Cellulosilyticum sp. I15G10I2: one gene and its partner. The protein of the gene in region 1 interacts with the protein of each later gene in a pairwise test. Links are inferred from orthologs where the notes say so. Each region holds a gene or a part of one and is shown in the gene's direction. Other genes may lie near its edges. The genes, in order: lon and rplI.

Evidence for each region.
Region 2: the proteins of lon (region 1) and rplI interact in binary tests that used the Escherichia coli proteins (3 or more experiments, as listed by UniProt). The link is inferred for Cellulosilyticum sp. I15G10I2 from one-to-one orthologs.

What each region holds. Positions count from the first base shown.
Region 1 is NZ_FMMP01000028.1:254,144-271,103, reverse strand. What follows is about bases 139-3,104. They hold lon (endopeptidase La), read left to right. Parts: upstream 139-449; coding sequence 450-2,759; downstream 2,760-3,104. Other genes in these bases: yihA (ribosome biogenesis GTP-binding protein YihA/YsxC), read left to right, coding at 2,775-3,104; lonB (ATP-dependent protease LonB), read left to right, coding at 139-418. Also shown: more of lonB, read left to right, coding at 1-138; more of yihA, read left to right, coding at 3,105-3,368; BN3326_RS20235 (hypothetical protein), read left to right, coding at 3,404-3,889; BN3326_RS20220 (DUF4364 family protein), read right to left, coding at 4,246-4,770; BN3326_RS20215 (tRNA modification radical SAM protein MnmL/YtqA), read right to left, coding at 4,824-5,750; BN3326_RS20210 (hypothetical protein), read right to left, coding at 5,854-6,288; BN3326_RS20205 (response regulator transcription factor), read left to right, coding at 6,627-7,334; BN3326_RS20200 (HAMP domain-containing sensor histidine kinase), read left to right, coding at 7,338-8,723; BN3326_RS20195 (THUMP domain-containing class I SAM-dependent RNA methyltransferase), read right to left, coding at 8,776-9,954; BN3326_RS20190 (phosphate ABC transporter substrate-binding protein), read left to right, coding at 10,222-11,115; phosphate ABC transporter permease subunit PstC, read left to right, coding at 11,190-12,059; phosphate ABC transporter permease PstA, read left to right, coding at 12,043-12,837; phosphate ABC transporter ATP-binding protein PstB, read left to right, coding at 12,853-13,602; phosphate signaling complex protein PhoU, read left to right, coding at 13,619-14,293; BN3326_RS20165 (hypothetical protein), read right to left, coding at 14,381-14,890; BN3326_RS20160 (sugar phosphate isomerase/epimerase family protein), read left to right, coding at 15,097-15,909; uxaC (glucuronate isomerase), read right to left, coding at 15,942-16,960.
Region 2 is NZ_FMMP01000028.1:400,149-416,238, reverse strand. The notes cover bases 4,082-7,080. They hold rplI (50S ribosomal protein L9), read left to right. Parts: upstream 4,082-5,357; coding sequence 5,358-5,804; downstream 5,805-7,080. Other genes in these bases: dnaB (replicative DNA helicase), read left to right, coding at 5,843-7,080; BN3326_RS20970 (DHH family phosphoesterase), read left to right, coding at 4,082-5,361. In the rest of the region: BN3326_RS21000 (fumarylacetoacetate hydrolase family protein), read left to right, coding at 1-709; BN3326_RS20995 (DUF951 domain-containing protein), read left to right, coding at 777-968; rpsF (30S ribosomal protein S6), read left to right, coding at 1,112-1,402; BN3326_RS20985 (single-stranded DNA-binding protein), read left to right, coding at 1,432-1,881; rpsR (30S ribosomal protein S18), read left to right, coding at 1,921-2,154; BN3326_RS20975 (DUF2232 domain-containing protein), read left to right, coding at 2,363-3,331; more of BN3326_RS20970, read left to right, coding at 3,352-4,081; more of dnaB, read left to right, coding at 7,081-7,171; BN3326_RS20955 (GNAT family N-acetyltransferase), read left to right, coding at 7,224-7,721; BN3326_RS20950 (NAD(P)H-dependent flavin oxidoreductase), read right to left, coding at 7,777-8,826; BN3326_RS20945 (MarR family winged helix-turn-helix transcriptional regulator), read left to right, coding at 9,034-9,483; BN3326_RS20940 (beta-ketoacyl-ACP synthase III), read left to right, coding at 9,504-10,469; acpP (acyl carrier protein), read left to right, coding at 10,542-10,769; enoyl-[acyl-carrier-protein] reductase FabK, read left to right, coding at 10,796-11,743; fabD (ACP S-malonyltransferase), read left to right, coding at 11,788-12,729; fabG (3-oxoacyl-[acyl-carrier-protein] reductase), read left to right, coding at 12,723-13,466; and 4 more genes.

The sequences.
Region 1 (16,960 bases):
AAGTTCTATAGAAAATGTACTCACCATTCTAAAAATGAGATATAATGTTGATGTAAATAACTATTTAATGCATGTTAATTTCACTTCAGGCATCCCTATAGATGGGCCTTCAGCAGGCATAGCTATTTTTTGTGCATTATATTCAGCCTTATTTGATAAGAAAGTATCAGGTGAGATAGCAATGACTGGAGAAATATCTATTCAAGGCCTTGTTTATCCTGTAGGGGGAGTTTATGAAAAAGTTTTAGCCGCAAAGAAAGCCGGTGTTAAAAAGGTAATTATTCCTAAAGATAATATGCAAGACTTGCTTTTAAATACAGGCATAGAAATTATACCTGTAGAAACCATAGATGAAGTTATTAAGCATGTATTTGAAGAAGATATACGAGATCGAGCAAACGCAATATTACACGCATAATAAAAGCGACACAAATAAAGAGGGTGGTAGTATGAATAAACAAATAAAGCATGTACCTATGCTTGCCTTAAGGGGTATTACAGTATTTCCAGGGATGGCAATACACTTTGATGTAGGAAGAAGTAAATCATTAAAAGCTATAGAAGAAGCAATGGCAAAAGATGAGATGTTGCTGGTTGTAGCTCAAAAAGATGCAAGTGTTGACGAACCTGAACAAGAAGACTTATATGAAATAGGAACGCTTGTTCATATTAAGCAAGTTGCAAATCTTAAAGAATCTGCAGTCAGAGTTTTAGTTAAAGGGGAGCAGCGCGCAAAAATTATTTCTCTTGAAAATGAACCCTTTATGTATGCAAGTATAGAGGTAATGACAGAAGAGGAACAGCCAGCTGATATGGAGCAAGAAGCTATGCTTAGAACCATAGGTGAATTGTTTGAAAAGTATGCAGCTATGAGTGCGAGAATATCAGAAGAAATGGTTCAAGGGATACTTAGTATTAATAATATGGTAGAAATAGTAGATATTATTATAGCAAATATGACACTGGAAGTTGAGAAGAAGCAAGAAATTCTGGGGTGTTTTGATATCAAAGACAGAATGTATCAAGTGATTAAGATCTTAGATGCTGAAATTCAAATTCTTACAGTACAAAAAAATATTTATGCAAAGGTCAAAAAAAGTATAGACCAATCTCAAAAAGAATATTTTTTAAGAGAACAAATTAAAGTAATCCAAGAGGAGCTAGGAGAAAAAGACGGTGTCTTAGAAGATATTGCCTCCTATGAAAAAAAACTTGAAGCTTTAAATTTACCAGAAGAAGTAAGACTTAAAATGCAAAAAGAAATTAGAAGACTAAATAAAGTATCAAGTGCATCACCAGAAAGTGGAACCATCAGAACTTATATTGATACAGTATTAGACCTGCCTTGGGGGATCAAAACGAACGAAAATATAGACTTAAAACAGGCTCATATTATTTTAGAAAGAGAACATTATGGACTTACTAAAATAAAAGAAAGAGTTTTAGAATACCTGGCGGTTAAAAAAATGTCTCACCAAGTAGAAACGCCTATCTTATGTTTAGTGGGGCCGCCAGGGGTAGGTAAAACCTCTATAGCAAGATCTATAGCCCAAGCTATAGGAAGAAATTATGTAAGGATATCTCTAGGCGGCATAAGAGATGAATCAGAAATAAGAGGGCATAGAAGAACTTATGTTGGGGCAATACCTGGGAGATTCGTTTATGGTCTTACGCAGGCAAAATCTATGAATCCCCTTATTTTATTAGATGAAGTTGATAAAATGATGGGAGATTTTAGAGGTGACCCAGCAGCGGCACTTCTGGAAGTACTAGATAGTAATCAAAACAGTAATTTTAGAGATAATTATTTGGAAGTACCTCTTGATTTATCAGAAAGTATGTTTATAGCTACAGCTAATAGTTTAGCGAGTATCCCCAAACCCTTATTAGACAGAATGGAAATTATAGATATTAATAGCTATACGGGCAATGAAAAACTTTATATCAGCAAAAAACATTTAATGCCAAAGCAGCTTAAACGTCATGAGCTTACTACAAAAAATCTTAAGATGAATGAGACGAGCTTAAACTATATTATAGAACATTATACTAAAGAAGCAGGCGTTAGAAGTTTAGAAAGAATGTTAGCAAAGGTTTGCAGAAGAGCCGTTAAAGAAATGATTGAAAGAGACGTTAAGAGCATACGTATCACACCCAATAAGTTAAATGAATATCTAGGAATACCTCGCTACTTATATGAAAAAAAGAATGAAGAACCTGAAATAGGTGTTGTAAGAGGTCTGGCTTGGACATCTGTAGGAGGAGATACGTTATCTATTGAAGTAAATACTATGCCCGGTAAAGGGCAACTTCAGCTTACCGGAAAAATGGGAGATGTGATGCAGGAATCTGCAAAGGCTGCGCTAAGCTATATCAGGTCTAAAGCGAAAACACTTCAGATAAGAGAAGATTTTTATAATACTTGCGATATACATATTCATATACCTGAAGGGGCTGTGCCAAAAGATGGCCCGTCTGCTGGTATTACTATGGCAACGGCTATTATATCAGCACTTACAGAAAAACCTGTAAAAGCAGATATAGCTATGACAGGGGAGATCACGATTAGAGGAAGAGTTCTGGCTATAGGCGGATTAAAAGAAAAACTTATAGCAGCTAAAAGAGCCAATATTAATCATATCATTATACCAAAGCCAAATGAAAGAAATATTAAAGAGATAGAAGAGAATATTTTAGAAAATCTTAACATCATCTATGCCTCAACCATGGATGAAGTACTGCAATATGTATTTGCATAAAAAAGGAGAAAAGCAATGAATGTAACTAAGTCAGAAATGATTATAACAGCAGGAAACAAAAGTCAATTTCCAGAGCATGAATTACCTGAAATAGCTTTTGCCGGCAAGTCTAATGTCGGCAAGTCTTCACTTATTAACGCCATTGTAAATAGGAAAGCGCTGGCAAGAACAAGCTCTCAACCTGGAAAAACACAAACAATAAATTTTTATAACATTCAAGACGCAGTAATGTTTGTTGACCTACCAGGGTATGGCTATGCAAAGGTTTCTAAAGAACAAAGAGAAAAATGGGGTAAATTAATTGATAGTTATTTGCAGGAAAGAATTCAGCTTAAAAAGGTTATTCTGTTAGTGGATATAAGGCATGAAGTAGGCGCTAATGATAAAATGATGTATGATTGGATCTCTCATTATCATCAAAATGTTATTGTAGTAGCGACCAAGTTAGATAAAATTAAAAGAAGTCAAGTTCAAAAACATTTAAGTATCATTAGAAAAGGACTTGAATTATCAGCTGATGATGTATTGATTGGATTTTCGGCAGAGACAAAACAAGGGAAAGATGAATTATGGGAAATTATAGAGAATGGTATTAATACTGACATATAGAACGAAAGGTTTACGGGGGTAATAGGGGGGAGAATATGATTAAAAGAGATCTATATTGTTTAAAAAATGATAAACTAGAATTATCCATATTAGATGAAGGCATAGAAGAGATAGAAGAAATAATGCTTGATACGACTTCGGATGAAGAGGATGCAGGTGGTTATGAAATGAACGTACCACCTATTGGGGAAAGCACATTACAGGTATCAGAAGAAGTTTATAATACTTTAAAAATAATGGGAGAGTTTTTGACGCAGACAGAATCTACAGATATAACAGATCTTCCCAAAACTTCTAAGGCACATACACTATCAGAAACAATGCTTGTGGAAGATACTCAAATAATAAGCAAAATGATTGCAATACGAGATTATATGAACCATCCAGCAACTTTGCAGCAAAGCAGTATAGATGCATTGCTGCTCACTCAGCTGGGGGAGGTTAAGCCTAAATTTCAATATGCAGATGAATTGAGGCAAAAAATAGAAGATCAAATAAAAAAAATTAAAGACTATAGGTAGTAATAGATAGCTATTATTAAAGAATTATTTTATTTTTAGGGTAATATATGTTGACACAAAAATCAAAATATGATATTATAATTTTCGTCGGAAGAAACAAATTAGTTTATGATGATGATGTGCGTGAGTGGCTCAGTGGTAGAGCATCTCCTTGCCAAGGAGAGGGCCGCGGGTTCGAGTCCCGTCTCGCGCTTGTTATCGGGGTGTGGCTCAGTTTGGCTAGAGCGCCTGATTTGGGTTCAGGAGGCCGCAGGTTCGAGTCCTGTCACCCCGATTTTTTTAATTCATTTGTAAGATGATCTGAATATAAGTCTTCCAAATAAAAAAAGATGTCGTTATCATTGCGACATCTTTTTTTATTTGGAAAGCAGCTGAAGAATTTCACTATAAAGTGTAGAAGCACTAGTTTTCCATTTATTACACAGTTCAATAGCTTGTTTCTTTGAACCAACACTTACACTAAGTTCGATAAGACTTGAATTATTTTCTGTAACTTTACAATTTACAATATACTCGTTAGATTTATTCGGTGTATATTCGGCGTGTATGTCTAATTCGCTTCTTAATTTTCTCCAATTGGCCTCTATAAATAGGTCTAGTTCTTTTCTAATAAAATCAGGAATTCTAGAAGAGAAAAAATCCAAAGTTTCAACACCTTTATCTGTTATCTCAAAATAAGAAGTATTATTTTGTTTAGAAGTCATAATAAAATAAGATTTTTCTAGCTCATTTAAATACTGCTGTAAGGAAAAATAGTTAGTATAGCCTCTTTCTAATATAATTTGGGTCATTTGGGAAAGAGATAGTGGTATTTTAACTTGAGATAAAAGATAAAGTATGATGAGTTTATTAATCGTAAAATCTTCATGATTATTAATCACAGAACTCCTCCTCACACTTTTTACTAATATTGTATATTAAAAACAAACGAAACTCAATATGTGTTTAAATATTTCCCCTGATAGATATCATTAATTTTAAAATAATGATTTAATTCATTTAAGAGCTGCTTTTTGTTTTTAGTCCATAAAGGAGCTATGAGGTGGTCTGCATCACCATCTCCAGTTAATCTATGAACAACAAAGGTGGGAGGCAATATTTTTAGTATTTCACCAATGGTAAAAATATAATCAGTCTTAGAAAGTAAGTTAAAAGGCTGTGTAAGATAAATTTCTCCAAGAGGAGAGTTATCGAGCACATGAAGCATATGAAGCTTAATACCTTGTAAGGAAAAACTACTGATATACTTGATAGTTGATAAGATGTCCTCTAGTGTTTCGTAAGGAAATCCTATAATAAGATGTACAACAGTTTCGATTTTTTTTGATGAGAGCTTATACATGGCTTGTTCAAAACATTCTAAGGAATAACCTCTATTAATCCATTTCGCAGTTGCTGGATTAGCACTCTGAAGACCGAGCTCAATCCAAAGATGTGTCCGGTGATGGAGTTCTTCGAGATAATCAATTATTTCATCATTTAAACAATCAGGTCTTGTAGCTATAGCGATACCTACTACATCAGGAAAACTAAGGGCTTCTTCATAACGGGCCTTCAATAAAGCAAGAGGGGCGTAGGTATTAGAGTAGGATTGAAAATAAGCAATGTATTTATGGCTGTTAGACCATTTCTTTGAAAGTATACCAATAGATGCATGAAGTTGTGAGGTAATAGATCCAGCATGAGACGGAATAAAGTCACCACTTCCTTTTTCACTGCAAAAAACACAGCCTTCGGAAGAAAGAGAACCATCTCGGTTTGGACAAGTAAAGCCGGCATCAATAGAAAGTTTGATGACTTTTTCACCGTGTTTTTCTCTTAAAAAGTTATTAAGGCTATAATAAGGTTTATTTTTTATCATGAGTTAAGTCCTCGCAGTAAAATAACTATGTAATATTTTATATAAAATAATAAGATAATATAGATATAGATTTCACATCTATATCTATATTATCTTATATAAATTAGTGAAGTGCAAGGAGCATCTCTTCTTTACGTAGCCGAATCTCTTCACATATATCTATAATACGCTGCCACTCGTCTTCTATAGTAATCGTTCGGGCAAGATTAATGAAATCCTGACGTAATTTTTCGGTATAGTTTCTTTTAATTGTATCTACTTCTTCATCATCCGAGCTTGATCCAAGTGCGTTTAAAAAGTCTTTAGCGCGTTTAGAGGAAACAAAAGGAAGATAAGGTTGTATAGCATCTAATATTTTTTGGAGTTCGTCATATTGTTGTTTAAATGGATTGTTTTCAACGTTATCCATATAAACAAAAAAAGATTCCAAATTTAAAAATCTAATATTTTGGATAGAAGAATAATCAAAACTACTTAAGACGTGCCTAAATTGAAGCAGATGATTTTCTAGTTGTTGTTTTGTAAGCAAAGTTGACATTAAAAAATCCCCCTTTTTAAAAAATAAAAATATATCTCTGTATACAGCTTATTATATCCACACCAAATTAAAAAAGTGTATGTAAATATTACTTTAGGAGTAAAAAGCGTGTTTACTGAGGTTTACAAATATTTCACTTATAATTTATAAATTTTTGTAAAGTTATTATTTTTTCTTTAGAGCATCTCGGTACATTATTAAAAGGAAATCAGAATATCATTAAATTGTAAAAATAAAAACAATATTGAGTTTTACGTAGGGGTATGATAAAATTACACAATTAAACAAGGCATAAATTCTAATTTAGATTGATCAAGATATAGTGGAGGGAGCAGCAAATGGAAAAAAAGCATATCGTTGTAATAGACGATGAAGAACATATCTTAGAACTTATTAAATATAATCTAGAAGGAAGTGGTTTTAAAGTATCGGCATTTACAAGTGTAGAAGAGGCCATGAGTACTATTGATGAAGGTAAAATTGATACTATTCTATTAGATGTTATGCTGCCAGGGATTGACGGCATAAGTGCATTAGAAAAGTTTAGAAGAACGCCTCATATAAAAGACACTCCTATACTTTTAATTACAGCAAAATCAGAAGAAATCGATAAAGTGTTAGGGCTTGAACTTGGAGCTGATGATTATATTACAAAACCATTTAGTGTAAGAGAAGTTGTTGCAAGAGTCAAAGCATCTGTTAGAAGAAATGAGAGAAATCATCAAAAAGAAGCAGAAGTATCAAACCATAAAATACTAATCAAAGGACTGGAGCTTGATATTGAGAGTCATTTAATTACCTATCATAATGAGCAAATAGAACTTACCTTTAAAGAATTTGAGATTCTTAAGCTTCTCATGCTTAATAAAGGGCGTGTTTTAACAAGAGAAGTTATTTTGGATAAAGTATGGGGATATGATTATTATGGAGAGACACGCACAGTAGATGTACACATTAGATATCTAAGATCGAAATTGGATGCTCATCAGATTGGAGATTATATTGAGACAGTCAGGGGAGTAGGCTATAAATTTATAAAGGAGTAACTGATGAAAAATAAAATCATTTTGCCGGTTATGTTAATGCTATGGATTATAGGACTTATTATCATAGGTGAAAGTCTGCTCCTTTTTAATGAAATCTTAAAAAATAATAGTTCTTATGGTTTAGAATATGCTTCTTATTCATCACTATTTTATAGACTTATAGGTATTTTATTTGTTGGAAGCATACTATTATATTTAATTTTATTAAAAGTTATTCATAAAATAGCTTCACCGATTGAGCAGCTTACAAAAGATGCTAAATTGTTTGCCAAAGGAAACTATACTCATAAGCTTAGAAATTATGAAATAGAAGAATTACAGCTATTAGCCAGTGCTTTTGATAATATGGGTGAAGAGCTTAATGGTACAATAAGAAAATTAAGACATCAGAAAACCAAAGTGGAGTCAGTTCTTGCATCTCTAGACGAGGGTATTATAGTCATAGATAAAGAAGGACAAATTACAGAGTTTAATGGCCTAGCAGGCCAGATGCTAAACTTAAAGGCAGAAAAATCCTATAAGAATCATATTGTAACGCTTATAAGAGGTAATCAATTTAGAAAGCTTATTGATGATGCGCTAAATAAGTTTAAATATGGGGCTGCAGAATTAACATTAGGGGATAAAATTGTTTATACAACTATTGTGCCAGTTGAAGAAACACACAATGTTTATGAATACTTGATTGTGTTAAGGGACATTACAAAACTAAAAAATTTAGAAGAGATGAAATACCAATTTGTAAGTAATGTCTCACATGAGATTAAAACACCGCTTACAAGTATACAGGGATTTGTAGAAACCCTTAAAGAAGGTGCAATAGAAGATAAAAATGTTGCATTAAGATTTCTAAACATTATTGATATAGAAGCTAAGAGGCTTTATAGATTAATTCAGGATATACTATTATTATCTGAAATCGAAAATATGGAAAAACAAAATTATGGCATAGCAAAGGTAAATCAAGTTATCATGCAAGTTATGGAGATTTTAAAAGAAGAGGCTCATAAAAAGAATATTGAGCTTATTTTTAATGATATTGACGAGATAGTCCTTGAAAATACCAGTACTGATCATATTGAGCAAGTGATGCTGAATCTCGTTAGTAATGCAATAAAATATACAGATCATGGCTGTGTGATTATTACAACTGAAATAAAAAATAATAAAAATGTAATTCGTGTAAGAGATACAGGTATTGGTATGGCTAAAGAGAGTATAGAACACATATTTGAAAGGTTTTATAGAGTTGATAAAGGCAGATCAAGAAAAAGTGGAGGAACGGGGCTCGGGTTATCTATTGTTAAACATATCGTACAGTTATATGGTGCCCAGATCCAAGTAGAAAGTGAAGAAGGAGAAGGGACAATCTTTACACTTACGTTTTAGAGTAAATAAAAATTTTAAGTCTATACAAAGGTATAAGGCTATACCTCAAACATCAAAGAGATGCTTGGGGTATAGCCTTAAAATTTTCGCCTCCCTTAGGCGGTTTTGGACCAAAATATTGGTAGTAGTTAACTTGTAAATTACCATTATAAAGTTTACGTTTTTTGTCAGCTTTTTTACCATAATCTTTTTCAAATGTTTCTACAGAGGTAACCGTATATAAAGACCATGTAGGATTAGAGTTCATTAAAGCTCTTATATCCTTATGCAGCTTTTGAATCTTCGTTAAATCACTTAGTCGTTCACCATAAGGTGGATTACATATGACTACACCATAATCACCATGAGGGAGTGACGTTTTATGAAGCGGTTTAGCGAAGAATTGAACGTATTCATCTACTCCGGCAGCTATGGCATTGTCTCTTGCACTTAATATAGCATTTCTATCAATATCAGAAGCATAAATAATAGGGTTTCCTTTTTGATCTATACTTTCTATTGCTTCTTGACGAAGTGCTTCCCATAATGTCTTGGGGATTTGTTCCCAATGAGAAGACGCAAATTCTCGCTTAAGACCAGGGGCGATATTTTTAGCAATCATCGCAGCTTCTATTGCAAAGGTGCCAGATCCACAACAAGGATCATAGAGGATACGTCCTTTTTTCCAGTAACTGATTTGAAGAAGGGCTGCGGCTAAAGTTTCTTTGATAGGTGCTTCGACAGTGCTTTTGCGGTAACCTCTTTTGTGAAGGCCCACTTCGCCAGTTGTATCAATGGTCAAGGTAGCAATATCTTTTAATAGAGAGACTTGTACAGTATAAGAAGGACCAGTTTCTTGGAACCACTCTATGTCATAATGCTGCTGAAGTCTTTTAACAATAGATTTTTTGACGATAGCCTGGCAGTCTGAAATACTAAAAAGTGCAGATTTAATGGATTTACCGTTTACTGTAAACTTAGCATCTTGTGTAATCCAAGCTTCCCAGGGTAGGCTATTGACTTCATTAAAAAGCTCTTCGAAAGATGTTGCTTTAAATTCACCCATCTTAATAAGTACTCTATCAGCACTGCGAAGCCATAAATTAGAAAGTACTACAGCTTCAGTATCTCCAGTGTAAGTTACCTTACCGTCTGAAACAGAGTTAACTTCATATCCTAGATCTTCTACTTCTTTGCGGACAATAGATTCTAACCCAAAAGTAGAAGTGGCAATAATTTCAAATGTTTTCATATCAATCTCCTCGTAGTTACATGCTTATTAATATTAGTTTACTATAGTCCGCAGAATATGTATAGTCTATAGGGTTTTTCTATTCATACATACGTAACAAGAAGACTTGATGCATTTTGGGCATTAGCATATTTAACATGGATTTAACATTTAGCCAATATAATCTGAATAAAGAAAAGCTAGTATAGGGGTGTAAAGTAGATAAAAAGAAAAAATAAATTGAGGGATAATTGCTTTAGAAGTTAATTATCAAGGAGGATATTAGAAATGAAAAAAAGATTATTTTCATGTATAGCGGCATTAGCACTTGGTACAATGGTATTTGCAGGATGTACATCTCAAGATAACACGAAGACCGAAGCACCACAGTCTAATACAACTCAGACAGCAGAAACAAAACCAGAAGAGACTAAAAAAGGCAGTGTTAAAATATCTATCGTAGGCTCTACAACAGTAGCGGAACCTATGGAACAACTAGCAGCAAAATACAAAGAACTTGGTAATACTGATAATGTAGAAATACAAGGCGTAGGTTCATCAGCAGGTATAAAAGCAGCAATAGATGGCACAGCAGATATCGGGATGAGTTCTCGTGAATTAAAAGAAGAAGAGAAAGCTGGAATAGTTGAAACTGTTATTGCGTATGACGGTATTGCAGTTGTAGTTCATCCATCAAACGGAGTATCTGACCTTACCAAAGCACAGGTTAAAGATATCTTTGAAGGGACCATTACTAACTGGAAAGAAGTAGGCGGTAATGATCAAGATATCGTTGTTGTTGTAAGAGAAGCAGGTTCAGGAACAAGAGGCGCTTTTGAAGAAATCTTAAAGCTAATAGATGAAAATAAAGCGTCTACAGTAGTAGAAACAGCAGTTGTTGCAGAAGGAACAGGTGCTGTGATGGCATCGGTCGCGACTAAAGAAGCAGCAATCGGATTTGTTTCAGAAGGCTTTTTAGACGACACAGTAAAACCAGTAAGTGTTGACGGTGTAGAACCTACTGTTGAAAATATTAAAGCATCAAAATATACGATTTCAAGACCACTTATTCTTATCACAAAACCAGATGTTAAAAAAGAAGCACAAGCAGTTATCGATTTTATCCTAGGCAACGAAGGACAAAAAGTTATGGCAGAAAAATATATACCTGTTAAAAACTAATGAATAGAGATAGGGAAATCTAGAAAACAGAGAGATAGAGAAACTAAATATTAATTGAGGCAGATGATATAGCGATGGATAAATTAATGAAATATGTATTTTGGTTATGCGCAGCAATAATGATTATTGTCATAGCATTTATGGGAGCCTACATTGTAATTGGGGGTCTCCCCTTTTTCAGTCATACAAATATAAGTAGTTTCTTATTAGGAAAAAAATGGAATCCCTCAGGTGAGCTGTTTGGGATTTTTCCCATGCTGATTACGAGCATATATGGTACCCTAGGGGCTACGGTTGTAGGGGTTATTGTTGGAGTCAGTACAGCTATTGTTTTAGTTGAGATATTACCTCTTAAAATAGCCAAACTCTTTTCGATAGCCATTGACCTACTGGCAGGGATCCCTTCAGTTATTTATGGGTTTTGGGGACTTATGGTGATTGTCCCTATTATTAATAAGTTCTGGGGAGGAAAAGGTGCAGGCAGCAGTCTTTTAGCAGCTATTATTATATTAGCCATTATGATTTTACCAACAATTATAAGAATGACAGAAGTCAGCTTAAGAGCAGTTCCGAGAGAGTATAAGGAAGGCGCTCTAGGGCTAGGAGCTTCTAAGTTTCAATATATTCTAAGAGTACAGTTAGGAGCTGCCAGATCAGGCATTATGGCAGGGATTGTGCTAGGAATAGGCAGGGCGCTTGGTGAGACAATGGCTGTTATATTAGTATCAGGGAATGCAGCTATTATTCCTAAGAGTCTGGTTGATCCAGTCAGAACGCTTACAGCCAATATTGCTATTGAAATGGGATATGCATCAGGCGTACATCAACAGGCACTTTTTGCAACAGGAATGATTCTGTTTGCGCTCATTATGCTTATAAACTTCTTTCTGACTCAGTTTATAAAAAATGCAGAAAGGAGAAGTGGCAATGCGGGTAAATTATAAGGATAAGATAACCTTTACGATACTTGTTAGTATATCTTTAATTACAATCGGTATGCTCCTATGGATTTTAGGGTATATCTTTATAAAAGGCTATAACAATATAGATTTAATCAAATTAGTGCCCCCTATAATATCTACCATCTATATGGTTATAATAGGACTGGGGATAGCAGCGCCTATAGGAATAGGGGCAGCTATTTATCTTAATGAATATGCAAGGGGCGGAAGGTTTGTAAGAGGTATTCGTTTTGCAACAGAAAGCTTAGCCGCTGTACCCTCTATTTTGTTTGGACTTTTTGGTATGATGTTCTTTTTAACAAGACTCAAACTAGGCTTTTCTATATTATCAGGGGCACTTACGATAGCTATGATGGTACTGCCCACGCTTGTCAAAACAACAGAAGAAGCATTAAAGACAGTTCCAGTGGCTTATAGAGAAGGTTCACTTGCTTTAGGCGCTTCTAAATTTGCTACTATTTCAAAAGTAGTACTCCCAAGTGCCTTGCCTGGCATACTTACAGGGATCGTACTTGGTACAGGTAGAATAGTCGGTGAAACAGCGGCTATTTACCTTACAGCAGGTACAATGTATAGATTGCCGAGCAGCCCTCTAGAATCAGGAAGGACGCTGTCAGTACATTTATATTTACTTGCTAAAGAAGGTATTTCGTTTGCTGACGCATATGGTACAGCACTAGTTTTACTGCTCATTATATTACTCCTTAACTTATTTACTTATTTCATAGGAGGCAGACTTAATAGGAGCAAAGGAAAATAATAAGGGGGAGACATTATGAATAAAATAATTAGTATTAAGGACCTCTCATTTTGCTACGGTGATTTTGAGGCGCTTAGAAATATTAATCTAGATGTAGAAGAAAACGAAGTGTTAGCTTTTATAGGACCATCAGGCTGCGGCAAATCTACATTGCTTAGAATTATGAATAGAATGAGTGATTTAGCAGAAAGTCCAAAGGTTACCGGATCTATTACTTATAAAGGACAAGAAATATTTGAAATGGATACAATAGAGCTTAGAAAAAAAGTAGGTATGGTATTTCAAAAGCCTAACCCTTTTCCTATGAGCATTTATGATAATATTGCCTATGGGCCTAGAATGCAAGGGGTTAAAAAGAAGTCAGAGCTTGATGAAATAGTGGAAGATAGTCTTAAAAAAGCAGCTATTTGGGAGGAAGTAAAAGATAAGCTTAGAAAAAATGCAATCAGCGTATCTGGGGGACAGCAACAAAGGATATGTATTGCAAGATCTATAGCAATGCGCCCCGAAGTACTTTTGATGGATGAACCAACCTCAGCACTTGATCCTATTTCTACTTCTAAAATAGAAGATCTCATTAGCGAACTTAAAAAGCAGTATACCATTGTTATTGTTACACACAATATGCAGCAAGCTGCCAGAATATCAGATCGCACTGCTTTTTTCTTGCTGGGAGAAGTAATAGAAGTAGATACGACACAAACAATATTTAATTTACCAAAGAACAAAAAGACAGAAGATTATATAACAGGCAGGTTTGGATGAGAAAGGAGAAGGGGATATGACACCAAGAAAAGTATATGAAGACAAACTCAAAAAATTAAATAAAAATATTATGGAAATGGGTCAGCGTACAGAAGAATTTATTGATAAAACAATACAGGCTATTATTAATAATGATAATGATCTGGCAAGAAGCATTATTGAACAAGATGATGTGATTGATGCTATGCAGCTTGAAATTGAAAAGGAATGCGCACTTTTAATAGCACATCAACAGCCGGTGGCAGGAGATCTTAGATTTGTGATATCGGTTGTAAAAATTGTTACTGACCTAGAAAGAATAGCTGATCAATGTTGCGATATTTGTAAGTATAATATTCGTTTAAATGATGGGACTTGGAGCAGAGAGATTAACTATAAAAGGCATATTGAAAAAATGGCTTTTGGAGCAAAAGCTATGCTGCAAGAAGTATTAAACGCTTTTATCTCTAAAGACATAGAGGTAGTGAAAGAAACCTATAAGGAAGATGATAAGATTGATTCGATTTTTATTAAAATATGGGAAGAAATAACGGAAGAAATGATCGCGAATAAGGATTTTATACAAAACGGGGTACATTATATCATGATTATAAAGTACTTAGAAAGAATAGGAGATCATATCACAAATATTGCAGAATGGATTATCTATAGCAGTACAGGTGAGTATGCTATTCATAAACCAATAGAATAATTTAAGAACCTAAAGACCTGCGAGAAATTTAAAGATTTCTCACAGGTCTTTTTCTAGTCATATCAGCTAAGTTTTTTTGAATCCAAGTTAATAGTTAGCTAAATCTTCTTCTAACAGCTCAAGTGTGTCTACAGCAGATAATCTAGCTCTAAAATATTGATTGAGAATTTGTAATCTTTCTATATCACTAATTGCAGGTATTACTAAGCTTAAATAATATAACTCGTTTTTAATAAAATTTAGGGCAGTAATAGCAAGCAGAACTTGAGTATTTTCTACACTAATACTTGGAAAGAGCTTTAAGTACTCTGTAGTGTCATTGTATAAGCGTTCAATATCATAATTAATAAATGCGATAGCATTTGCGAGTTCATCTAGGGTCAGTCCTGGATCTTCTAAAGAAAATTGCGCGATATCAAATAGCTGTGCATGAATTGATCTTATATCACCAAGAAATTGTTCCATAGTTTGTTGATGTTTAGTTGGAGAAGGAGGGATAATATCTGGAGCTGAAGCACTTAATGAAACACAAGAAAATACAATGATGACTGATAAAATAATACATGTTAAGGACCTAGGTTTTGCGATAGTATTCATGAAACACCTCGGATTATTTAAAAATTTATATAATTAAAATAACCGTTTTTTAAAGAAGTATGTACTAACTAAAAAGTAAATATAAATAATAATTAGCTGTATCTTTATAAAAAACAGGAGTAGATGTGCCCAGAATGGAAACATTATGTTAGAATAAGACTATAGAAAGGTTGGAAAAACATGAACGATAGAAAAGGAGTATTAAAATGCGTATAGGAGTAAGAGCTCATGATTATGGTAAAAATACCCCAGAAGGACTTGTAACTAAAATAAAAGAAGTAGGATTTGAGGCAGTTCAGTTAGCTATTCCTAAAGCAATAAGTGGCATTGATACTTTTGATCAAATTACGCCGGAACTTTTAAAAAAAATTCACGAAGTGTTTAAAAAAAGTGATATTGAGTTATCGGTTTTTGGATGCTATATTGAACCGGCGTTATTGGATAAAGAAGCAAGGATGGGGCAAGTGAGTAGATTTTTAAAAGCTTTAGAATACAGCAAAACAATTGATGCGCTGCTTGTAGGAACTGAAACCACTCATTTTACGACTGATGAGAGTGAAAGACCCAAAGCTTTTGAGGCTTTAGTAGACAGTGTGCAGAGAATGGTAGAAAAGGCAGAAGAGATAGATGCTATAGTTGGCATAGAACCAGTAAGTGTGCATACTCTCAATACGCCGGAGTTAACTTATAAATTGCTCCAAAGAGTAAAAAGCAATCATTTGAAAATTATATTTGATCCTGTTAATTTACTCACCTTTGAAAACAGTAAAAATCAAGAGGGACTTTGGAAAGAATGCTTTGAAGCGTTTGGAGCCGAAATAGAAGCAATACATGTTAAAAATGTCATTATAGAAAATAATGCATTTAAACATGTTTTATTAGAAGATGGACTCGTAGATTATCAATTTTTATTTAACTGGTTCAATACACATAAATCACATGTCAGTGTCTTACGAGAAAATGCGGATCCACAAACAGCTTATAGAGATGTTGCTTTTTTAAAACAAAAAATAGTCTAGGCCGATAAAGGCTTAGACTATTTTTTTTGAGATTAAACTTCAAAACCAAAGAAACGCACTGTATTATTATAAGAAATATCTTGAACTAATTGACCAAGCGCTTCGATATCATTTGGATATTCTCCGTTTTCAACCCAAGTACCAACAAGGTTGCATAAGATACGTCTGAAATATTCGTGTCTTGTGTAAGATAAGAAGCTTCTAGAATCAGTTAGCATACCAATGAAGTTACCAAGCAAAGAAAGATTTGCAAGGTCTGTTAGTTGTTTTTGCATACCTGTTTTTGTATCGTTGAACCACCAAGCAGAGCCGTGTTGGATTTTACCAGCAGTTTCAGGTCCTTGGAAACAGCCAAGAATTGTGCCGAGCATTTCATTATCTGCTGGATTAAGAGAGTAAAGCACTGTTTTTGGAAGAAGACTTTCTTGATTTAAGGCATTGAGGAAGCCTACAATACCATTTGCACAACTCTGAGTATTAATACAGTCGAAACCTGTATCAGGGCCAAGTTTATTAAACATAGCTGTATTCGTATTTCTAATTGTACCGTAATGAAGCTGCATTACCCAGTTGCGTTTAGCATATTCTTTGCCAAAGAATACCAGTAAAGCAGTTTTGTATTTCTCAGCTTCATCAAATGAAAGACTCTCACCTTTTAGGGCTTTAGCAAAAATCTGATTTACTTCTTCTTCTGATGCTGGATTATAAGGCACGTAATCAAGGCCATGGTCAGAAGCCTTGCAGCCAAGAGAATCAAAATGATCTAATCTCTTAATAAGTGCTGCAAAAAGATCCTTAAGAGAAGTAATAGCTGTATCACTTACTTGTGCCAGTGTATCAATATAAGCCGTAAAGCCAGCTTTGTCAATATTAACAGCTTTATCAGGGCGCCAAGCTGGTAAAACCTTGACTTTGCATGTAGGATCATTTTTAATAGCAACGTGATGTTCTAAACTGTCTACAGGATCATCAGTAGTACATAAAAGTTTTACATCAGATTGATCGATAATACCACGTACACTCATTGTCTCTGTTTGTAGTTTTTCATTAC
Region 2 (16,090 bases), 140 kb from region 1 along the record:
ACGTTTTGAAACAAATGGCAAGCATTATACAGGAATACTAGATCATGATCAAATACGAGTAGATGAGCAGGTCTTTCATTTAAATGATGTTAAAATATTACCCCCTTGTGTACCTTCAAAAGCTGTTTGTGTAGGCTTAAATTACTCAGATCATGCGAGAGAAATGAAACTAACCCTTCCTAAGGAGCCTGTTGTATTTCTGAAGCCGCCTACAACCGTAATAGCTCATAATGAAAGCATAATCTATCCTAAGATGTCAAATAGAGTAGATTATGAGTGTGAACTTGCAGTTATCATTAAAAAGGCTGCAAAAAACATCAGTCAAGAAGAAGCCAGAGACTATATATTAGGGTATACTTGTGCAAATGATGTAACAGCTAGGGATTTACAAAAACCTGATGGGCAATGGAGCATATGTAAGTCTTTTGATACATTTTTACCATTAGGCCCTGTAATAGAAACTGATTTAGATCCCCAGCATTTAGAAATTAAGACTTATGTGAATGGTGTTCTTAAACAACATTCACATACTAAGAATCTTATTTTTGATGTCTATTATTTAGTTAGCTATATTTCACAGGTCATGACACTTCTTCCGGGGGACGTTATACTTACAGGTACCCCATCAGGCATAGGTCCTGTGGTAAAAGGCGATGAAGTCGTTATTGAAATAGAAAATATCGGCATATTAACAAACACTATTCAATAATTCAAAAAAAGATATTAAAGTGTATATTTTCTTAAAAATATGGGAACAAAACAAAGGAGGGTATAAAATGAACTATCTAGTTGGAGATGTAGTGCAAATGAAGAAGCCACATCCATGTGGTACAAATGAATGGGAAGTACTAAGAGTGGGTGTGGACTTCAAATTGCGCTGCCTTCATTGTAATCATTTAATCATGATACCACGAGAAAAGTTTGAGAAAAATGTAAAAAAAGTACTTAGAAATATAAAAACACAATAGATGAGCTTTTTAGAGTAATTTAAGTTTTAAAGATAAAAAGCTTGTTTTATAGGCGACTTTATGGTATGATTATTAACTGTAATGATTCCTTGCTCTATACAAAACTAAAGATATAGGGCCAATGTCCAAAAGGAGGTGCTAGTATGAAAAATTACGAATTAGCAATTGTGTTGTTTTCAACATTAAGCGAAGAAGAAAAGTTAGGAACACTTGAAAAAGTAAAAGATCTTATTGTACGTTTTGGTGGAGAAATCAAAAACGTAGACGATTGGGGCAAAAGAAAACTTGCTTATGAAATCGACAAACAAAAAGAAGGGTTTTACTATTTCATCCAATTTAATGGAGAGACTTCTACTCCAGCAGAAGTAGAAAGCAGAATTAACATTATGGAACCAGTTCTTCGTTATTTAATCATATCTCTCGAAGATAAATAGTATAATTACCTGAAAGAAGGGGTTTGAGTATGAATAAAGTAATATTAATGGGACGCTTAACAAGAGATCCGGAAGTGCGTTACTCACAGTCTGCAACACCTGTTGCAGTTGCAAGATATGGACTAGCTGTTAGAAGACAATTTGCCAGACAAGGTGAACAGGATGTAGATTTTTTTAATATTGTATCATTTGGAAAGGCTGGAGAATTTGCAGAAAAGTTCTTTAGAAAGGGACAAATGGTTTCTATTGTTGGAAGACTACAAGTTAACACTTGGGAAGATCAGCAGAAAGTTAAACATACATCAGTAGATGTAGTGGCAGAAGAACAACATTTTGCAGAAAGCAGAACATCTTCAGAATCCCGAGGTGTAATGGTAGATTCACCTATAAGCTCACCAGGAACAGCTCCCTCTTCAGGCAATTCAGTAGAAGGCTTTATGCCGACTCAAATCGAAGAAGATGATGATTTACCATTTTAATTAACTATTACTTATTAAAGTGAAGGAGGGAACAATACAATGGCAATGCAAAAAAGACATAACCGCAGAAGACGTAAAGTCAATCAATTTGCTGGTGATAATATTAAAAAGATAAATTATAAAGATATCAATACACTTAAAAAGTTTATCTCTGAAAGAGGAAAAATTCTTCCTAGAAGAATAACAGGTAACTCTGCTAAAGCACAACGTAAACTTACAGTTGCGATCAAACGTGCAAGACATATAGCACTTTTACCATATACACAAGATTAATTTTTATTGAACGGATTTACAACTTATAGATAGAATAAATAAGCACACACACATGCACACCACTACCTTAACAGGTAGTGTTTTTTTCTATATTTTAAAAAGTGAGTATAAACATAATGGATACTAGAATTAAAACCAATTTATATGGTATAATAAAAAAACATGAATTTCATATAAGCTATATGTAGATTAGGAGGTATACTGATACATGAAGCAGAATTCAAAAAGCATTATATTCATTTTAATGATGATGCTTGTTTATGTCTTATTAGCTCGTCTAGGTATTTATCATACAGGTGGCATTATATTATTTCCTATTCTTTCAGCACCACTTGCTGTATACCTTATAAAAAAACAATTAACACAAGGGGTAGACTTTCTATTTAATATAGCTATTATTATTGGCATTTATCTCTTAACAAACAGTGTACAAAGTGTTTTAATTTATATAATTAGTGTTAGCATACCAGCTTATGCTGCAGCATTCTTTTATAAAAAAGAAGTACCATTGCCTAATATGATCATGTATGTTTCAATTAGTGTTGCAGGTGCTATTTTTATATACTTAGGTGTTATGAAGTCTTTAGGGATCGATTATGAGGCACAATTTATTTTATTAGTAGATGAGATTAAAGGCGTATACTTTAATGTTTTAGAAACGATAGCACGACCAGCTTCAACGGAGAATATTTTAGAGCAAAGTATTATGAAAGAACTTATTACAGCTATAACAGATACAATAAAAAAAGTTTATCCAGCATTAATATTAACTGCAGGCGTTTTTTTGAGCAGCATTCAAGTTATTTTATTAAATATAGTACTAAGAAGTAAGGGAACGAAGCTACTTAGCTTAAAGCAGTTATTTAATTTTAAATTATCTAAAATAGCTGTACTTATTCTTTTTATTGCAATGATAATACCTTTATCACGTAACCAGGTAAATGATATCACATCTATTTTGTCACTTAATGTACTCTTTTTCCTGCAAAATTTGATGCAGGTTATGGGAATCATTTCGATTATTGTACTTTTAAGAAGAGCTACGGTGCATAATGCATTTAAAGTTCTAGGTTACATGATATTATTTATACTACTTATAATGCCAACTAATATCTTAATGATGTTTGGATGTTTTGATACTCTTTTTAATTATAGGAAAGCTCAAATTATAGTTTGATTCGGGGAAAGGAAATAGATATGAGAGATAAAACAAATAGTAGTTTTTCTTATACAATGAGGATATTAAAGTTTTCCCAAGTATTTATGAGTATTGGCATATTAGTAGGCGTATTTTCTATAGCTAATAATAGTGCAGGCATTGTTAGTTCGGTTTTATTTGCCCTTCTTTTAATAGGGTCCATTATTTTTGAAAAAAAGCTGCAAAATACATTAAAAGAACGCATAATCAAAGAAGCAGAAGAACTTTCTACACTCAAGAACACCATGTTTTCTAATGTTCAGATCCCTGTAGCTGTTATAGAGTATTCAGGGAGTATAAAGTGGGCAAATAAGGCTTTTTTGACTATGTGTGAAGTTAATGAACTTGTAGGAAAAAATATAAAAAACATAGTACAAGATATTAAACCTAATGAGTTTACAATAGCTCAAAGTACTTATGAAAAAGCTATAAAAATAAAAACAAAAGAATATAATATGCTTGTTGAGGCATTTACGAAAGTAGAAGATAAGCAGTCACACATGTTTGTACTATACTTTATAGATCATACGGAAACCAACCTTTTAAAGAAGATGATCAGAGATCAAAGATGTATGCTAGGGTATGTATGTATAGATAGTTTTGAAGAAATTATGCATAGTATAGAAGAAGTAAGAAGGCCTATGCTTATGGCTATAATAGATAGAAAAATTAACTTGTGGTTTAAAGAAAGAGAAGTTGTTGTTACAAAATTTGAAAGAGATAAATATTTGATGGTTTTTAATAGAAAAGAATTAGAAAACATGCAGGAAAGAAAGTTTGATATTTTAGATGAATTAAGGCACATACAAGTTGGAAACGAGCTCCCTGTTACAATAAGTATAGGTATTGGTTATAATCTGAGTTCGCTTAATGCCTCAAGAGAAGATGCAAGAGCTGCATTTGACCTCGCACAAGGAAGAGGCGGGGACCAGGCAGTTATTAAAAATAGTGATAAATATACTTTTTATGGCGGTAAAACAAAAGAAGTAGAAAAAAGTACACGAGTTAAAGTCAGGATAAAAGCATATGCCTTTAAAGAGCTTTTACATGAAGCTGACAAAGTCTATATTATGGGACACAAAGGGATTGATATGGATTGTTTAGGTGCAGCTATGGGTGTTTATAGAGCAGCAGCTATTATGGGTAAAAAAGCGCATATTATATTAGATGAACCTACCTTTGCAATACAGGCACTGTATAATAGAATACTAGAATCTAATGAATATGAAGATTTATTTATATCTCATGATATTGCCCAGGATGAAATAAAGAAAGATACACTTTTAGTGATTGTAGATGTACACAGAACGAGCTACTTAGAAGCACCTGAGATTTTAGAAGTGGCAGAGAAGGTTGTTATATTTGATCATCATAGAAAAAGCACAGACTTTATTGAAGATGCCGTACTTACTTATTTAGAGCCTTTTATCTCTTCAACCTGTGAGATGATAGCAGAAATTCTTAACTATCTCACAGATAAGATTAAGCTTACACAAATAGAAGCAGATGCTCTTTTAGCAGGTATTACAATTGATACTAAAAACTTTGTATTTAAAGCAGGGGTAAGAACTTTTGAAGCGGCAGCATTTTTAAGAAGAAATGGCGCTGATAGTAGTAGAGTACGTATGCTTTTTCAAAATGATATGGATTTTTATAAAGCAAGAGCTGCTGCGATTAAGGACGCAGAGATGTGGCATCCTAATATTGCGGTATCAGAGGTAGACGGCAAAATACCACATGCGCCTATTGTAGCAGCGCAGGTCGCAGACGAACTGCTTAATATTAAAGGGATAGAAGCGTCTTTTGTTATAACAAGTAAAGACGATTATGTTATGATTAGTGCAAGGTCTTTATATGATGTGAATGTGCAGCGTGTAATGGAGCTTCTTGGAGGTGGCGGACATTTAAGTGTGGCAGGTGCTCAGCTTAAAGATATCACACCACTTGAGGCTAAAGTAAAATTAAAAGAAGCTATGAATAAATATTTTGAGGAAGGTGAATCCAAATGAAAATTATTTTAACACAAGATGTAAAAAAAGTAGGTAAAAAAGGGGATATCTTAGAGGTCAAAGACGGCTATGCGCGTAATGCTTTGCTTCCCAAAGGGCTTGCAGTAGAAGCAAGTGCGGTTAATCTTAATCAAAGGAAATTAGAACAAAACGCTATGGACAAGAAAAAACAAGCGGAACTTGATGAAGCTAAGCAAATTGAAGCTAAACTTAAAGAGAAAGAAATTAAGCTTGCGCTTAAGACAGGTGAAGGCGGCAAAATATTTGGTTCTGTAACTTCAAAAGAAATAGCAGAAACAATTAAAAAAGAACTTGGTCTTGATATCGATAAGAAAAAAATCCAATTAAAAGAAGGCATTAAGTCACTTGGAACTCAAACTATCGCTATTAAATTGCACCCACAAGTAACTGCCAGTGTCACTGTTTCAATTGTTCAGGCATAAAGACTAAAGACTTAAGAAATGAAGGAGAGGAATAGTCTATGGAAGAGATGCAACACCTGAGGATTCCTCCACATAGCATAGAGGCTGAACAATCTGTTTTAGGGGCTATGATTATGGACCATGAAGCCGTAGTGGTAGCCAGTGAAATGTTAACGCCTGGTAATTTCTATAGGCCTGATCATGAGCAAATTTTTGCAGCCATTATGGAACTCTATACAAATGGCAGTCCGATCGACTTGATCACAATTCAAGATAAGCTTGTTCAAAAAGGCGTATTAGAACAAGTCGGAGGACTTAATTATATAGCAGAACTGGCGAGTATCGTTCCGACATCGGCACATATTAAGCAATACTCCAAAATTGTAGAAGAAAAGGCTGTTCTTCGAAGGCTTATTAAAGCAAGTAATGAAATTACAGCCAAGGGCTATGAGGGTGAAGAAACGATTGATGATATTATGGGATTTGCAGAAAAACAAATCTTTGATATCATACAAAACAAACGTACAGAAGATTTTTCACATATTAATCAAATAGTAATACAGTCTATTGATAAAATTGAACAAGCGCATCAAACAAAAGGTGGCGTAACTGGGGTGCCTACAGGGTTTATCGATTTAGATTATAAGACTGCAGGCTTGCAGCCATCAGATCTTATTTTAGTAGCCGCAAGACCATCAATGGGTAAAACGGCTTTTGCACTTAATATCATCCAAACAGCAGGTATTAAACATAAAAAAGGTGTAGCCGTATTTAGTCTGGAAATGTCAAAGGATCAGCTTGTAAGCCGTATGTTATGTGCAGAAGCAATGGTTGATTCACAAAAAGCACGTACAGGCGCACTGGAAAAAGAGGACTGGGATAGACTTGCAAGATGTATTCCAAATATTGCATCCTCTAGTATTTATATAGATGATACACCAGGTATCACAGTAATGGAAATGAGAGCCAAGTGTCGGAGATTAAAGATGGAAAAAGGACTTGACCTTATTATGATTGACTACCTTCAGCTCATGAGTGGTAATTCAAAGGGGGATTCAAGACAGCAGGAGATATCTGAAATATCCAGATCACTTAAAGCGCTTGCCAGGGAGATGGGGGCACCGGTCATAGCATTATCTCAGCTTTCGCGTGCATGTGAAGCTAGAGCAGATCATAGACCTATGCTTTCTGACCTGAGAGAATCGGGCGCAATAGAACAGGATGCCGATGTGGTTATGTTTCTTTATAGAGATGAATACTATCATCCTGATACAGATAAGAAAAATATAGGTGAAGTTATTATTGCTAAGCAAAGAAATGGTCCAACAGGAACCGTAGAACTTGTTTGGCTTGGACAATATACTAAATTTGCTAATATGCAGAGGTAATTTCAAAACATATAAAATAGTATTTATGTTTTTAAAGAGGGAAGCGAAAGTTATGGAGCAATGTACATTTGAAATGATTAGTGAAGAACATATAGATGAAGTAAGAGCTATTTATCTTTACTATATCAATCATTCAACAGCAACATTTCATAAAAGAGAAATATCAAAAGATGAAATGAGAGAGTTAGTTATATTTAATCATTCTAAATATGAAGGATACGTTATCAAATATGCAGGCGTTATATGCGGCTATGTGGTACTTACACAGTATAAAACAAGAGAAGCTTTTGATCAGACAGCAGAGGTAACCATTTATTTGAAACATGGGTATGAAGGACGAGGGATTGGTTCTTTGGCACTCCTTTTTATAGAAGGTCGTGCAAAAACAAAAAAACTTCATACACTTATAGGTCTTATATGTGGTGAAAATACAGGAAGTATAGCACTATTTGAGAAACATTGTTATAAGAAGTGTGCACATTACAAAGAAGTTGGGTATAAGTTTGATAGGTGGCTTGATCTTGTATGCTATCAGAAAATTATCACCTAATAGAGCCACAAAAAGCCATAAATTGACATTCTGGGTCAATTTATGGCTTTTTGTGTTAAGCAAGCGCTGCTTCTATTTCTTTGAAAACATCTTTTACATGTTCTAGATGAGTCGCCTTATAAGCATTACTGCCACAGAACAAAAGGGCATTCTCGGTATCCCCTGTGGCAGCAGCTATAAGTGCACTAGATATGCAATAAGGAATGTCTACTATACCACATTTATGGATACAATCATATAGACAGCTGTCATTTCCTGGGGGATTTTTAATAAAACCATTAAGAATGGCTCGGCCAGGCATACCCACAGGACTTTTTATAATACCTATATCCTCTTTACGGGCATTCATATAAGCTTCCTTATAAATAAGAGGGGCATCACATTCATAAGTGGTGACAAAACGCGTTCCCATTTGCACACCATCAGCACCATTTGCAAGAGCATGGGCTACATCTTCACCTGTATAAATACCTCCAGCTGCGATAACAGGAATTGATTTATGATATTTTGCTTCATATTCAGAAGCTATTTTTTTAACATCATTTACAATATCAAGTACATTTTCTTCCTTAGAAACATCATCAGGTGAAAAGCCGAGATGTCCACCAGCAAGAGGCCCTTCAACTACGATACAATCAGGTGCATACTGATACCTCTTATCCCACATGCGACAAATGACGCTAGCAGCTTTTCCAGAAGATACAATAGGGGCAATTTGTGTAGAACTTCCTTGTACAAGCCCAGGTAGGTCTAAAGGAAGACCTGCACCAGATATAATAAGGTCAATTTTACAGCTTACAGCTTTTTTGACAAGTTCAGCATAATTTTTCATAGCTACCATTAAGTTGACACCTATAATACCATTTGGAGCTATTGTACGCGCATTTGCAATTTCTTTCTCAAGAGCTCTTAAGTTAGCGCCCAATGTATTAGCTATAAAATCAGATTCTCTAAAGCCTATTTGTACGCCAGAAAGAATGCCGATCCCACCACATTTTGCCACATGGCCAGCAAGAGAGCTAAGAGAAATACCAATTCCCATACCTCCTTGAATGACAGGAAAAGACGGCATTAGATGTCCGATGTTTAATTTTTTAGAAGACATAATTCAATCACCTCGATAGTATACTTTGAAAATCAAAATAAATTGTTTGATAATCAAAGTATATTATTGTGGCAAAAGAATGTCAATAGAAAATACTTTAACAATCAAACTTGACAAAATGGGATTAAGTGGGATATACTTTGGATGTAAAATACTTTGATAAACAAAATATTCTATATTCAAAGTTTACGGTTGGAGGAGATGGGCTTGCAAAACTCTATAGAAGTAGTCAATGAACTGCTTGTAAATTTGTTTAATGATATACTTACAATTGAAAAAGCAGCCCTTGATAGTGGGCCGTTTAATGACTTAACGATGACAGAGTTACATGTTATAGAGGCAATTGGCTTTGCACCAAGGACAATGACTGAAGTAGCAAGCCAGTTAGGCATTACTGTAGGGACGCTTACAACTACTATTAATCGTCTTGTAAAAAAAGAGTATGTTCTTAGAAATCATGCTCAAGACGACAGACGATTTGTAGTGATTACACTGACAAATAAAGGGAAACTTGCCCATAGATTACATGAAAGTTTTCATGCGACGATGGTTAAAAGTATAGTAGACGGCATGTCAGAAGAAGATAATAATATACTTATTGAATCACTTAAGCGCTTAACTGAATTTTTTAGAGAGCAGTACGATATTACAAAATAACCATATAGGAGATCAAAGACATGTATGGAGTAAAAATAAGTGGCCTAGGTAAAGCAGTGCCAGAACTTGAAGTATCTAATGATGATATCGCTAAATTTATTGATACATCAGATGAGTGGATTGAATCGCGAACAGGCATAAAATCCAGACATATCTCAACAGGAGAAACCACAACTGACTTAGCAGCCTCAGCTGCACAGCATGCGCTTACAGACAGCGGCCTAAATGCTGATGCAATAGATTTAGTTATTGTTGCAACAGTAACCCCAGATTATACAATGCCAAGCACAGCTTGTTGTGTAGCACAAAGACTAGGTATTAAAAATGCCACTTGTTTTGACCTTGCAGCAGCATGCAGTGGTTTTATCTTTGCCTCAGAAGTCGCAGTAAGTCTTATTCATCAAGGCAATTATAAGCATGCACTAGTAATAGGTGCAGAAGTGCTCAGTAAGACTGTTGACTGGGAAGATAGAAATACCTGTGTGCTTTTTGCAGATGGCGCAGGTGCTGCTGTTTATGCAAGATCAAATGAAAATAAAGTGATTAAGATTTTAACAGCTAGCGATGGGGACGGAAGCGACCTTATTACACTGCCAAGTCTAACTGAGCCTAATAAGTTTAATGAGACACAAAATACTCAAAAGTATATGCAGATGAATGGCAGAGAAGTTTATAAATTTGCAACAACAGCTGTTCCACAGAATATACAAAATGTTTTAGCTGATACCGGTTATACGCCGCAAGATATAGATTTGTTCATTTTACATCAAGCAAATGCTAGGATCATGGATAGTGTAGCGAAAAAACTAGATGTAGATAATGAGAAATTTTTTAAGAATTTACACAAGTATGGTAATACCTCAGCCGCTAGTATTCCAATAGCGCTTGCTGATGCAAAAGAAAAGCTAAAGCCCGGAGACAAGATTATTTTATCAGGTTTCGGAGCAGGACTCACATGGGGCAGTATGTTTATTGTATGGGAATAATGGTCCCAGGGAATAGTATCCAATAGGCTATAAGCCATTTAGGATAAATTATAATATTAGGAGGAAGTTAAAATGGTATTTGAAAAATTACAAGCAATCGTAGCAGACAAATTAGGTATTGAAGAATCAGAAGTTAAAATGGAGTCAACATTTCGTGATGATTTAGGTGCAGATTCACTGGATCTTTTTGAAATCGTTATGGCAATTGAAGAAGAATTTGGCATCTCAATTTCAAATGAGGATGTAGAGCAAATTCAAACAGCTGGAGATGCAGTAAACTATATTACAGAAAGACAATAAACCATTAACAAAGGAGTTTGAATGCTATGAATAGTATATGTGATATGCTGGGCATTAAATATCCTATATTTCAAGGTGCAATGGCGTGGGTAAGCAATCATGCCATTGCAGCGGCAGTATCAAAAGCAGGGGGTCTAGGCATTATAGCTGCAGGTAATGCACCAGCTGACTGGCTTAGAGAAGAAATAAGAGCATGCAAAAAGGTAACTGATAAACCTTTTGGTGTCAATGTTATGCTTCTTAGCCCCCATGCTGATGAAGTTGCAAAGGTGGTAGCAGAAGAAGGCGTAAAGGTTGTTACGACTGGTGCTGGTAACCCAGGGAAATATATGGAATTATGGAAATCTAAAGGTATAAAAGTTATTCCCGTTGTCCCATCTGTGGCTATTGCTAAAAGAATGGAAAAAGAGGGAGCTGATGCAATTGTTGCTGAAGGATGTGAATCTGGAGGGCACATTGGTGAGCTCACAACAATGGCTCTTATACCACAAGTAGTAGATGCAGTAAGTATTCCTGTTATAGCAGCTGGAGGCATCGCTGATGGCAGAGGTTTTGCAGCAGCAATGATGTTAGGCGCACAGGCAGTGCAAATCGGTACACGCTTTTTAGTAGCTGAAGAATGTACTGTGCATGAAGCTTATAAAGAAAAGGTATTAAAAGCTACAGATATTGATACTGTAGTAACAGGGAGATCAACAGGACATCCCGTCAGAGTATTTAAAAACCAAATGACAAGAACTTTTATGAAATTAGAAAAAGAGGGTACAGACTTAAATAAGCTTGAAGAGCTAGGTGCTGGAGGACTCTACAGAGCAGTAATAGAAGGTGATGTCATGAATGGCTCTGTTATGGCAGGACAAATTGCAGGCCTTGTTAAAAAAAGGCAGCCAGCAGAGGAAATTATTGAAGAACTTATGAAAGAATTAAAAGAAATAACACTGCAAAGAACACATTATATTAACGAAAACATGTAATCTATAGTACAAAGAAATATTGAAGAAAGCAGGTAGTGGTAGAGGTGAAAACAGCGATATTATTTCCCGGGCAAGGCGCTCAAAGTATAGGGATGGGCAAGAACTTATATGATAATTATAGTGAAAGTAAAAGAATATTCGATGCGGCAGCTGATATTTTAGATTGGGATATAAAAGAAGTTTGCTTCGAAGATTCGCAAGGAATTATTAATCAAACCCGTTATACACAAGCTGCACTTTTTACCACGAATGTAGCTGCTTATGAAGCTTTGAAAGCTAAAGGGTTTAAGGCAGATGCAGTACTTGGATTTAGCCTAGGGGAATACAGTGCTATTATGGCAGGTGGCGCCCTAGGTTTTGAAGAAACTTTGAAATTAGTTGAAAAAAGAGCAGGCTATATGGAGACATGTGCAAAAGCACATCCAGGTGGTATGGTAGCTGTGATTGGACTTGAAATAGATAAAATAGATGAAGTGTGCAAGAAGGTTACAAAAGAAATAGGGCCGGCAGAAATTGCTAATGATAATTGTCCAGGGCAAGTTACATTATCTGGAACAAAAGAAGCACTAGAGGCAGCTATGCCATATCTTAAAGAGGCAGGGGCTAAAAGGGTATTGCCTCTTCAAGTAAGCGGCGCTTTTCATAGCTCGCTGATGAAAGATGCTGCGGATGCACTGCAGGCAGAGATTGAACATATCACTTTTAATGAAGTGAATATACCTATTATAAGCAATGTAACGGCAGATTACATGAACAAGAATCAGATAATTGCTAATATTCCTTTGCAAGTAGTAAAAGGGGTTCGGTTTAGAGAAAGTATTCTGCATTTAATAGGTGAAGGATTTGATACATTTATAGAAGTGGGTCCTAAACGCACACTCTGTAATTTGGTTAAGAAAATATCTGGTGATGTTAGGGTGTTAAATGTAGAAGATCAAGCTTCTCTTGAAAATGTAATAGAGATTATAGGAGGCAAAGTATGCTAAAAGATAAGGTTGCAATCGTTACAGGAAGTGTAAGAGGAATAGGAAAAGAAATCGCTATGCTTTACGCAGAGAACGGCGCAAAGGTTGTTATTAATTACCCGATGCACAGCATGGGCCAAGAAGCCAAAGCAGTAGTTGAAGAAATAGAAGAAAAAGGCGGCAGTGCTGTTGCTATTTGTGCGGATATTTCAAACTTTGAAGAATCAAAAGCACTTATTGATAAGACGATCAATCACTTTGGCAAACTAGATATTCTTGTAAATAATGCAGGGATAACGAGAGATATGCTGCTTCTAAGAATGACAGAAGAAGAATTTGATCAAGTTATTGCTGTTAATCTAAAAGGCGTGTTTAACTGTACAAAACATGCTACAAAAGTTATGTTAAAAACTGGCGGCAGTGTTATTAATATGGCATCTGTAGTTGGACTTGCAGGCAATGTAGGACAGTGTAATTATGCAGCATCAAAAGCTGGTATTATCGGATTTACAAAATCCGCAGCAAGAGAATTCGGACAAAAAAATATTCGTATCAATGCTATTGCGCCAGGCTTTATTGTATCAGAGATGACAAATGTTCTTCCAGATGCAGTAAAAGAAGCAACAACAAGTAATATTCCAATGAAACGCTATGGAAGCATGAAAGACGTAGCAAATACAGCATTGTTTTTAGCAAGTGACCTTGCAACTTATATTACAGGAGAAACAATTAGAGTAGACGGCGGTATGGCAATGTAATCTAACCCTAATAAGGAGGTGGAAAAATGAGTAATAGAGTAGTTGTTACTGGGATGGGAGTCGTATCCCCTGTAGGTAATGATATCGATACTTATTGGAATAATTTAAAAGAAGGCGTGAGTGGTATTAAACTTATCTCCGATGCAAATCATTTGGAAGAATTACAAGTAAAGGTTGCAGGAGAAGTCACAGACTTTCAGCCAGAAAAACATATGGATAAAAAAGAGCAAAGAAGACTTGCGAAATTTTCTCAGTTTGCTATTTATGCTAGTAAAGAAGCATTAGAGCAGGCGGGTATAGATATGACTAAAGAAGATCCTACTAGAGTGGGCGTTATCATCGGAAGTGGTATAGGTGGACTCGGTGTTATAGAAGAAGAAGCGAAAAAGCTAAGAGAAAAAGGTGCTAAAAGAATATCTCCGCTTTTTGTACCTATGGCTATTGTAAATATGGCAGCAGGCAATGTATCTATTTATACAGGTGCAAAGGGTATTTGTTCAACAGTTGTAACAGCTTGTGCATCGGGTACCCATTCAATTGGTGAAGCCTTTAGAGCACTTAAACAAGGTATTAATGATGTCATTATTGCAGGTGGTACTGAGGCATGTATTACACCCCTTGGTATAGCTGGCTTTAGTGCACTTACGGCACTTAGCAGTTCAAGTGATCCTAAAAGAGCATCTATTCCATTTGATAAAGAGCGAGATGGCTTTGTTATGGGAGAAGGTGCGGGTGTTTTAGTACTTGAAACACTAGAACATGCAAAGAAAAGAGGGGCACGTATTCTTGCAGAAGTAGTAGGGTATGGCGCAACAGGAGATGCCTATCATATTACCTCCCCTATGCCTGATGGTGAAGGGGCGACAAAAGCAATCCAAGAAGCTATTAATGAAGCTGGTATTGATCCAAGTGAAATAGATTACATCAATGCTCATGGTACAAGTACACCTTACAATGATAAGATAGAAACACTAGCTATTAAAAAAGTATTTGGGTATGACACTAAGGTAGCTATTAGTTCAACTAAATCGATGACAGGACATCTTTTAGGAGCAGCTGGTGGTATAGAAGCAGTGGCTATTGTTAAAGCTGTAGAAGAGGATTTTGTTCCGCCTACAATTGGCCATCAGGTTTCAGATGAAGAATGTGATTTAGATTATGTACCTAATGTAGGAAGAGCGATGAAAGTTAAATATGCAATGAGTAATTCACTAGGATTTGGCGGACATAATGCAAGTATTATAGTCAAAAAGTGGGAGGATGAAGTATAGATGGATATTGAAATTATTAAACAATTAGTTAATGAGTTTAAAGAAGCTGATCTTACGAAGTTATCGCTCAAATGTGACACATTTGAGATTAACCTTGAAAAAGAAAAAGAGATCGTTCAAATAGCCAGCTCCCAAGTCGTTCAACCAGCTATGAATTATCCAACTATTGCTATTAATAACGAAAGTGACAATGTTGTTATTAAAAAAGAAGATTGCTCAGAAAAAAAACAAATTACTTCACCGATGGTAGGGACTTTTTATGCATCAAGTACTCCTGGGGGAGCACCGTTTGTAACAGTAGGTTCTAAAATTAAAAAAGGTGACGTGATTTGTATTATAGAAGCTATGAAACTTATGAATGAAGTGGAAGCCGAAGTAGACGGCGAAATAGTAGAAGTATTAGTAAAAAATGAACAAATGGTAGAGTATGCTCAGCCATTATTTGTGATTAAATAATTTAAGGGAGTGAAACCATGTTAAACATTCAGCAAATTATGGAGATTTTACCCCATAGATATCCCTTTCTACTTGTAGATAAGGCTGAAATACTAGAAAATGGCGCAGGTGTTATAGGGTACAAAAACGTTACAATGAATGAACCATTTTTTCAGGGACATTTTCCAGGACTGCCTGTAATGCCAGGAGTTCTTATCGTAGAGGCATTAGCACAAGTTGGTGCCATTGCTATTTTATCTCAAGAAGCAAATAAAGGTAAAGTTGCCTACCTTGCCTCGGTTAAAGAAGCTAAATTCAGAGACAAAGTACTGCCAGGAGATATTTTAAAGCTAGAGTGCTCGATTATTAAACAAAAAGGCCCCATGGGCATTGGTAAAGCACTAGCTACTGTAGATGGCAAAAAAGTGTGTGAAGCAGAAATTATGTTTGCTATAGGCTAAGGGGAGGTGAGACATTGTGATTCAAAAAGTGCTTATCGCTAATAGAGGTGAAATAGCCGTTCGTATTATAAGAGCTTGCCAAGAAATGGGTATAGCAACTGTAGCTGTTTACTCTACTGCAGACCAAGAGGCGCTGCATGTTAAACTTGCTGACGAAGCTGTTTGTATAGGGAGTCCGCTTTCTAAGGACAGTTATCTCAATATAGAAAACATTATCAGTGCAGCAATTTTAACAGGCTCAGATGCTATTCACCCAGGTTTTGGATTTTTATCAGAAAATGCTAAGTTTGCAGAGATATGCAGTCAGTGTGATGTTAAATTCATAGGACCTACAGCTGATATGATCCGTATGATGGGAGATAAAGCAAAAGCCAGAGAAATGATGATGCAGGCAGATGTACCTGTAGTACCAGGTTCTGATGGCAAAATAGCAGATGCACAATCAGCCAAAAAGATT